DNA from 2 places in the Rhizomicrobium palustre genome. Region 2 is predicted to be linked to the other one. Evidence: riboswitches for the same ligand, from Rfam matches in the RefSeq annotation. Region 2 holds a riboswitch; the other holds the start of a gene.

Region 1 (4,814 bases), 2.5 Mb from region 2:
GCGGTTTTTGCGACGCGATTGGCAAAACCTAAGGCCGATGCGGCTTTAGCGCGGGCCGCAGCGCTTGGCTTGCCGGGCGGCGTTGGGTAGAGTTCCGCCCTTCCTGCGGCCAATCAACCGCAAGTCGCGTGGGGCTGCTGAAAGGCGCGCCGCCGGCAAACATGGGTCGCGCGGGAGGGAATCTCACTGTATACACGCCCGCGGCATCACCTTTTTCGAGCCCCAACCCTTTTCGAGCAAACGATGAAAAGCACGAAGCTTGTTCGCCTCTTTACCGTTTCGGCCCTTGCTGTGGTCACGCTCTCGGGCTGTGAGACTTGGCAGAAGGCGGTCAATTACGTGCGCGCGGACAACCAGAATGTCTGCCCCGACGCCCAGATCCTGGCGAACACCTCGGTGATCCCGGTCTATGACCCGGCCAAGGGGGCTGACCCCTCCAATATCGTCTACACGATGCAGATGACCGGGATTAAGACGCGCTGCGATTATTCCAAGCGGGACAACACCACCGACGTCAATCTGCGCATCGCCTATAAGGCGACCCGGGCGCCGGGTGGCGAGGCAGCGCATTTCAAGGCGCCGTACTACGTGGCGGTGACGACGGACGGCAATATCGTCGACAAGCAGGTTCACTGGCTGGAATTCGATTTCCCGCAGAGTGCCGCTGTCGTCACGGGCGAAGAATATATGGACAGCGTGGTGATCAAGGTCGCCCCGCAAAAACGCTCCTTTGAATATCACGTGCTGACGGGCTTTCAGCTCACCCAAGCCCAAATCGAATACAACAAAAAGATGGGACAATATCTGCCATGACTTCGCTTTCCCGGGAGCTTTCGGCAATCGCGGGCCGCGCGTTTGCTGATGAGGGTCTTTCCGCGGAATTCGGCCTGGTCAAACCTTCCGACCGTCCCGATCTTTCCCAGTTTCAATGCAATGGTGCGCTGGCTGCTGCCAAGAAGGGCGGCGGAAATCCGCGCATGCTGGCGCAGAAGGTGGTTGATAAGCTGAAGGCGACCTCGATCTTCGCCAAGCTCGAGATTGCAGGCCCCGGCTTCATCAATATCGATCTCACCGACACCGCGCTCGATGCGCGCGCCGCCGCTATGTCGAAGGATGCCCGTCTGGGTGCGCCGGAGACCGGCATCGGCAAGACGATGGTGATCGATTACGGCGGCCCGAATGTCGCCAAGCCCATGCATGTCGGTCATCTGCGTTCGGCGATCATCGGCGACAGTCTGAAACGGCTGTTCCGCGCCAATGGCTGGAAGGTCGTCGGCGACGTTCATCTCGGCGATTGGGGCCTGCAAATGGGCCAGCTGATCTCCGAAGTGGCCTTGCGCGGTATCGCGCCGATCTATTTCGACGAGGCTTTCACCGGCCCTTATCCGGAAGAATCGCCCGTCACCATGGATGATCTTGAGGTCCTCTATCCGGCAGCGTCAGCGGCCTGCAAAGCCGATGAAGCGCGGCTCGAACTGGCCCGCAAAGCCACCGCCGAATTGCAGGGCGGGCGTCCCGGTTATGTCGCGCTGTGGAAGCATTTCTTCGCGGTGTCCGAGAAGGGCCTCAAGCGCGAATATGCCAGCCTCGGCGTCGAGTTCGATCTTTGGAATGGCGAAGCCAGCGTCGATCCCATCATCCCGCCGATGGTCGAGGATTTGAAGGCGCGCGGTCTTGCGGAAGAAAGCCAAGGCGCGCTCGTCGTGCAGGTTGCCGAGCCCGGCGACAAAAAAGAAATGCCGCCGCTGATCCTTTTGAAGTCGGATGGCGCGGTACTCTACGGCACCACCGATCTGGCGACCATTGTCGATCGCGTGAAGGAGCTGGACCCGAACCTCATTCTCTATGTGGTCGATCAGCGCCAGCACGGCCATTTCGAGCAGGTTTTCCGCGCCGCCAAGAAGGCCGGTCTCGCGGGCAAGGCCGAGCTGGAACATGCCGGTTTCGGCACCATGAACGGCGCCGACGGCAAGCCCTTCAAGACCCGTGCGGGCGGGGTGATGAAGCTGTTCGATCTCATTGCCATGACCACCGAGGAGGCCAGGAAGCGTCTTACGGAAGCGGGCATCGGTGCCGATTATCCCGAAGCCGAGAAAGAAGACATCGCTCAGAAGGTGGGCGTGGCGGCGCTGAAATTCGCCGATCTCTCCAATTACCGCCTGACGGACTACATTTTCGACCTCGAGCGTTTCACCAAATTCGAGGGTAAGACCGGCCCGTATTTGCAGTACGCGGCGGTGCGCATCCGTTCGATCCTGCGCCGCGCGGCGGAAGAGGGGCTGATCGGTACCGCGCCGGTGATCCGCTCGCCGGAAGAGCGCGCGCTGATGTTGCAGATCCTGGCGCTTCCCGATGCGATGGAAGCCGCCGAGGAAAAGCGCGCCCCGAACATCCTCTGCGAGTATGTGTTCACGCTCGCCCAGGCCTTCAGCCGCTTTTACGCTGAACACCACGTCATGAGCGAGCATGACGAGGAAAAGCGCCTCTCGCGCCTCGGCCTTTGCGGCCTGACGCTGGAAACTCTGACCAAAGTCCTGGATTTGCTCGGGATCGAAGTTCCGGAGCGGATGTAAGTCCTGTTTCCCTCTCCCCTTGAGGGAGAGGGCACAAAATCTTGCACTTAGCCGAGTGCAAGATTGGCCGAGCCTATGCGATCCGAGGCTAAGTGCTAGATTTTGCGGGTGAGGGGTCACTATCGCGGCACTCACCCCTCACCTGAAAAATCATCGGGGTTAGCGCCGCGCCTCTTTGTTCCTTTCGACCAGTCATGCGGCGCGCCCCTAACCCCGTGATTTTTCTTCCTCTCCCTCAAGGGGAGTGGGGAACTGGCGAAGGGTGGGGGATAACTTTCCTGCCGCAAAAACAATCACTGCCTTCTCGTTGACACTCCATCCCCCCCTCGTGATACTTCCCCCCAACGCAAGGCCCCGCCGGGAGGCGCCGGTTTTGTGGTGAGCAAACGATCCCTCGCGGGAGACGTTTTCCTTCTGCCAAGGCAGACAGTTCCAGCCCTCGCGTTCTGCGAAGGCCGACTTGTCGGGCCGAAGCCGAAGGCGAAGGCCGAAGGAGCAACCGCCCCGGAAACTCTCAGGCAAAAGGACCGCGAAGGGGATGAACTTCTGGAAAGCAGATGCGCGTTCAGCGTGTCTCACCGAAGGGGTAACCCCGATCCGCCAAGCGGTCAGGGGGAAATCTCTCAGGTCCAATGACAGAGGGGCGCGGATTCCGCGAGGACGCGGAAGGCGCTCATCTCAAACGTCATTGGGCCTTTATGACCGACGCTGAAGCCTTACGCCGTACGCCGCTCTATGCATTGCATGTGGAGCTTGGCGCCAAACTCGTCCCCTTCGCGGGCTATGAAATGCCGGTGCAGTATCCGGCTGGTATCCTGAAAGAGCATCTGCACACCCGCGAGAAAGCCGGGCTGTTCGATGTCTCGCATATGGGCCAGGCCTTCCTGCATGGCGCCAATCCCGCCGCCGCGCTCGAGAAGCTGGCGCCGTCGGATTTCATTGGCCTCAAAGAAGGTCAGCAGCGCTATGGCCTGCTCCTCAATGCTGAAGGGGGCATCAAGGACGACTTCATGGCCTCGCGGCTGGCAGGCGAGAGCGCGATGTATCTCGTCGTCAACGCCTCCATGAAGGACAGCGACTTCGCCCATATCTCCCGCGAGCTGGCGGGCGAGGTGGCGCTGGAACAGCGTCCCGACCGTGCCCTTCTGGCCCTGCAAGGCCCGGCCGCGGGTGCGGTGCTGGAAAAGCTCTCGCCCGGCATCGACAGCCTGACCTTCATGCGCGTGCGCCGCGCCGTAGTGGCAGGTGTGGAGGCCATCGTCAGCCGCACCGGCTATACCGGCGAGGACGGCTTTGAAATCTCCGTCGGCGGCCAGGATGCCGAAAAGCTCGCCCGCGCGCTGCTCGCCGACCCGGATGTGATGCCGATCGGCCTCGGCGCCCGCGATTCCCTGCGCCTCGAAGCCGGTCTTTGCCTCTATGGCCATGACATCGACGAAACCACCGATCCCGCCGAAGCCAATCTCGTCTGGGCCATCGGCAAGCGCCGCAAGACCGAAAAGGGCTTCCCGGCTGCCGACAAGATCATGGAGCGGGTTCTTAACGGCACCGCCCGCAAGCGCGTCGGTATCCGCCCCGAAGGCCGCGCCCCGGCGCGCGAGGGCACCGAGATCGCCGATAAGACCGGCCGTATCATCGGCAAGATCACCTCGGGCGGCTTCGGCCCCAGCCTGAATGCCCCGGTCGCCATGGGCTATGTCGAGTCTGCCTTTGCTGCCGATGGCAGCGAGATCGACCTCATCGTCCGCGGCAAACCCGTCCCGGCCAAAGTGGCCCCCATGCCTTTCGTCCCCAACCGCTACAAGCGAGGAGCCTGACCCATGTCGAAGACCTATTACACGGACCAGCACGAATGGATCCGCGTCGAGGGTGATGAAGGCACCGTCGGCATCACCAGCCACGCCACCGAGCAGCTCGGTGACGTCGTGTTCGTGGAAGTCCCCTCTGTCGGCAAGACCGTCGCCAAGGGTGGCGAGGCCGCGGTGGTGGAAAGCGTCAAGGCGGCGAGCGAAGTCTATTCGCCGGTCTCCGGCACCGTCACGGCGGGCAACAACGACCTCGCCGATGATCCGGCGCGCGTCAATGCCGATCCGGAAGGCGAGGGCTGGTTCTTCAAGCTGAAGCTCTCCAACCCGGCCGAGCTCGATGGGCTGATGACCGCCGAGCAGTATCTCGATTTCGCGAAGGACCACTAATAGATGCGTTATCTGCCGCTGACTAAGGCCGACCGCGCCGCCATGC
Region 2 (4,814 bases):
GGGCTTTGCCAATGGCTGGCTGATTGGATGGCGTTTCTACTTATCCGTGCCGGGGGCGGCTTCGAGCGGGTCGAGCCCATACGGCGGTTTGCGCCAATGGGTGTGCTGCTCATAGCTATACGCAAGGCCATAGAGGCGGCCCTCGTCGAAGCGCCGTCCAAGCATTTGCAAACCTACCGGCAGGCCATCCGTGAACCCTGCGGGTACGGTGATCGCGGGCATGCCGGTGGCGGGCGAGATCAGCTGCGAGTTATCGCCTTTGTATTGGCTGGTGGCGTTTTCCTGCGCTGGCGGTGGGAAACGCCAGGTGGGATAGATCAGCGCGTCGAGTTCGGCGCCATCCATCGCCGCTTCCACATCCTTCAGGAAAGCAGCTCGGCCTGGATGATCCAGCATATAGGGGCAGGTCGTGCCGGGGTCGGATTTGGAATTCTTCAGAAAGCGTTTGAAGTCGTATTCGTTTTGCGGCGCGTAAAGCCCAGCCTGATACACGCTTTCCACGTCCTTTACCTTGGAGGGGGAATGCGCCTTGGCGAGTGTGGTGTTCACGTCAAACGCGAAGCGCGAACAATAATACCCGTCGTTGAGATGAATCTTGAGATTGGGAATTTCCACCGCTTCGACAATCGTGGCCCCTGCGGCTTTAAGCTCTTCGATGGCGCGGTTGAAGGTGGCCAGCACTTTGGGATCGGTGTCCTCCACCGGCGCCAGGGCGCGCAACACACCGATCCGCGCGCTCTTCAAGGCGTCCCGTTTGAGGAATTTTATGTACTCAACCTTGGCGCGGGCAGCTGGATTTTGGGTGATCGAATCCGCGCCATCTTCACCGCTGATGATGCTCAGAATGCGGGCATTGTCTTCCACGCTGCGGGTCATGGGGCCTGCGGTATCGCGATCAAGCTCCAAGGGGATGATACCGCTGCGGCTGACAAGGCCGAGGCTTGGGCGCATGCCAACCAGGCTCGTAAAGGATGATGGTCCGCGTACGGAATTTCCGGTGTCGGTGCCAAGCCCTGCCAAGCCGAAGCTCGCCGCTATACCGCTGGCCGTTCCCCCTGATGAACCTGCGGGCGTACGCGCGCGGTCATAGGCGTTGGCGGTAACGCCATAGGACGAACTCACCGTATTGCGCGGGCTGAAGGCCCATTCGGCCATATTGGTCTTGGCAAGAATGATTGCGCCGGCCGCTTTCAGGCGCTGAATGATCGCTGCATCCTGGGCCGGAAAATTATCGAGCAGCGCTTTTGATCCGGCGCTGGTGGGAAAGCCGACCGTATCGATATTGTCTTTGACCAGAAGCGGTACGCAGAAGAGCGGCTTCGTATTGCGCAAGCTTTGCGGCTCTTCATCCAGCTTGCGCGCATCCTCCAAAGCAGCCTGATTGATCAGGGCGATGGTGTTCAGCTTAAGCGGCTTGTCATATGCCTCAATTCTGCGCAGGTACGCTTTAACTACACGCACGCAAGTTGTGCGCTTTTCGGCGATGGCGTGTTGAATGTCTTGGATGCGCCCTTCGGTCACCAGGGCGTCGGTATTCATTGCTGCTTCTGCGGCCCGCGCGCCAAAGATGCTTAAGCTCACATAAACGGCCACGCTGGCGATCTGGCGAAGCGTCATCAACTCACGATCCTTTTATAGGCGTGATGAAAAACAGAGCGTCCTTGCGTTGCACCACCGATTGACAAAAAATACAAGCACGGCAATATCGCGACCGCTGACGTGGGAGAGACCGGTGTAAGCCCGGCGCCGAAGGAGCAACCGCCCCGGAAACTCTCAGGCAAAAGGACCACGCAGCAAAGAGACTTCTGAAAAGTGGCGCCTCAGCGTCCGCCGACGGGATAACGATCTCAGGCAAACAGACAGAAGGGGCACGACATGCTGATCATCAGCAAAGGGGCGTGCATATGAGTGTTGTACCGGCCGATCCGAAACTGTGCCCGCCGCTCAGTGTGGTGGATCTGTTCACCATCGGCATAGGGCCATCAAGTTCCCATACCGTTGGTCCGATGCGTGCGGCTTGTGCTTTCGCGGTGATGGCGCTGGAAAAAGGCACGCCGACCGGCATTCTCTGTGAGCTTTATGGCTCGCTCGCCCTCACCGGAAAAGGCCATGGCACCGATATCGCGGTGATGCTGGGGCTCGGTGGCTGGCTGCCGGAAAAAGTGGATCCCGCCGCCACGCCGCAGATGATCGCGCATATAAGGGAAGTAAACACGCTGCTTTTGGGCGGTAAGGCCGAGATCGCTTTCGATCCTTCCAAGGATATCAAGTTTCACAAAGGCAAGTTTTTACCGGGTCATGCCAATGCGGTGCGCTTCACCGCGCGCTATGCTGATCGTTCCGAGGTTGCGCAGACCTACTTCTCTATCGGCGGGGGAGCGATCCTCGCTAAGGGGCAGGCGCCGGTGGTGTCCAATGCCACCGTGAAATATCCCTTCACCTCAGGCGCCGAGCTGCTCGCCATCGGGCGTGAGCATTTGCTTTCGATCGCCGACATCGTGTGGGCGAATGAGGAAACCTGGCGCGCCAAAAGCGAGACGGTGGAGTTCATCGATTCCGTGCGTGCCGCGATGATGGCCTCTATCGATGCAGGCTGCCGCGCGGAAGGCGAGCTGCCGGGCGGCTTGAAAGTGCGCCGCCGCGCCAAGGCGCTGCATTTGAAGCTTCTGGCGCGCGGGCCACGCACCGAGCCGTCGCAGGTATTCGAATGGGTCAGCCTCTATGCGCTTTGCGTGAACGAAGAGAACGCGGCGGGCGGGCGTGTGGTCACTGCGCCAACCAATGGGGCAGCCGGTATTCTGCCCGCCGTGCTCAAATATTATGAGACCTTCATCGGCACCGCGACGGCGGAAGGCTCGCGCACTTTTCTAATGGCTGCGTCCGCCATCGGCTTTCTCTATCGCTCGCGCGCCTCCATTTCCGCCGCCGAGATGGGCTGTCAGGGTGAGGTTGGGGTGGCCTGTTCCATGGCGGCCGCTGGGCTTGCCGCGGCACTTGGCGGAACGAATGAGCAGATCGAAAACGCCGCCGAAATCGGCATGGAACATAATCTCGGCCTGACTTGCGATCCGATTGGCGGGCTGGTGCAAATTCCTTGTATCGAGCGCAACACCATGGGGGCGGTGAAAGCGATCAACGCGGCCTATTTGGCATTGCAAGGCGATGGCAAGCACATCGTCTCTCTGGATGCGGTGATCGAAACTATGCGCCAGACCGGTAACGACATGCGCTCGAAATATAAAGAGACCAGCCTTGGCGGTCTCGCCGTCAACGTCGTGGAGTGCTGATTTAGAGGCGTTTTCGCGAATATTGCCGATCCGAACATTGTGCCAACGACATTTATCGAAAGACACGCCATGCGCCGAATGCTTTCCCTCTTGGCTCTTTTGTCCGTCACTGGCACCGCCAATGCCGCCGCGCCGAAATACCTGCATTTCCCGGATGTGTATGGCGACAAGGTCGTCTTTTCTTATGCTGGTGATCTTTGGCTCTCGAGTACCAAGGGCGGCAAGGCGGTGCGTCTCACCTCAGGCGCTGGCGCCGAGCTTTTCGCGAAATTCTCGCCGGATGGAAAATGGATCGCTTTCACCGGCCAATATGGCGGTGATGAGCAGGTCTATGTCATTCCGGCAGAAGGCGGCGCGCCGCGTCAGTTGACTTTCCAGCCTTCCATGGGGCCGCTCGATCCGCGCCAAGGCTATGACAACCGCGTCAATGGCTGGACGCCGGATGGAAAATCGGTGCTCTTCCGGTCCTTGCGCGATCAGCCCGGGCCGATTGACGGGCGGCTTTACACCGTTGCGCTCAGCGATGGCAAAGTCATCGCGCTGCCGATGTATCGCGCGGGCAAGGGTGTCTATGCGCCGGATGGAAAGAGCCTCTTGTTCTCGACGCTCTCCACCGATTTTCGTACCTGGAAGCATTACGAAGGCGGGCTCGTCCAGCATCAGTACATCCTGGATTTCGGCACCAAGAAGCTGACCCAGCTTCAGAACAACAAGCGCTCCGATACCGATGGTGTCTGGAACAGCCGCGGTATCTTCTTCCTGTCAGAACGCGATGGAAGGGCGAACCTCTATCGCTACGATCCCGCTACCTCAGCCGCCACCGCTGTAACGCACTTTACCGACGCCGATGCGAAATTTGCCAGCGGCGACGCGGCCGGAAAGATCGTCTTCGAGCTCGAAGGGGCCATCCATCTTTATGACGCGACCACCGGCACGGAAACTGCGCTGAATATTGACGTGCCTGCCGAAGATACGCTGGTCCGCCCGCATGTGGTCAATGTTTCGCGCCAGATCGAGCAATCGGCGCTGTCGCCGAAGGGCCAGCGCGTGCTGTTCGTCGCGCGCGGCGATATCTTTGTCAAAACAACCGCGGAAGACGGCGCGGTGTTGAACCTGACCCACAGCTCCAACGCGCATGAGCGCGAGGCTGCCTGGTCGCCCGATGGCAACTCGATTGCGTTCGTCTCGGATGCCAGCGGCGAGGAAGAAATCTGGACGGTGGATGCAAGCGGAACTGCGCCTGCGCACCAGCTCACCCATGGCAGAAAAACCCGCTATTACGAGCCAAAATGGTCGCCCGATGGGCGCAAACTCGCGGTGATGGATGATCGCGGCAATCTCGTGATGGTGGATCGCGCCAGCGGTGCCAAAACCGTCATCGGTACTACCAAGGCCTGGTATGCGCGCCAATATGAATGGTCGCCGGATAGCCGCTATCTCGCTTATGCGCAGATTCAGCCCAGCGACATGATGGCGATCCAGATTTGGGATTCGTCCAGCAACAAGACCGAGCTCGTCACCGATCCG

Evidence for each region. A riboswitch is a leader RNA that binds a small molecule or an ion and turns the genes downstream of it on or off. The one in region 2 is predicted to bind glycine.
Region 1: linked by a shared signal. The riboswitch ahead of gcvT (glycine cleavage system aminomethyltransferase GcvT) and the one ahead of FHS83_RS02130 (L-serine ammonia-lyase) in region 2 are both predicted to bind glycine.

Annotation. Positions count from the first base shown of each region.
Region 1 covers NZ_JAASRM010000001.1:3,038,931-3,043,744, forward strand. The annotation lists gene FHS83_RS13465 (hypothetical protein) at 244-813, shown strand; gene argS (arginine--tRNA ligase) at 810-2,573, shown strand; glycine riboswitch at 3,110-3,222, shown strand; gene gcvT (glycine cleavage system aminomethyltransferase GcvT) at 3,272-4,390, shown strand; gene gcvH (glycine cleavage system protein GcvH) at 4,394-4,768, shown strand; gene gcvPA (aminomethyl-transferring glycine dehydrogenase subunit GcvPA) at 4,772-4,814, shown strand, end outside.
Region 2 covers NZ_JAASRM010000001.1:488,963-493,776, reverse strand. The annotation lists gene FHS83_RS02135 (amidase) at 37-1,617, opposite strand; glycine riboswitch at 1,711-1,799, shown strand; glycine riboswitch at 1,800-1,873, shown strand; gene FHS83_RS02130 (L-serine ammonia-lyase) at 1,905-3,287, shown strand; gene FHS83_RS02125 (S41 family peptidase) at 3,357-4,814, shown strand, end outside.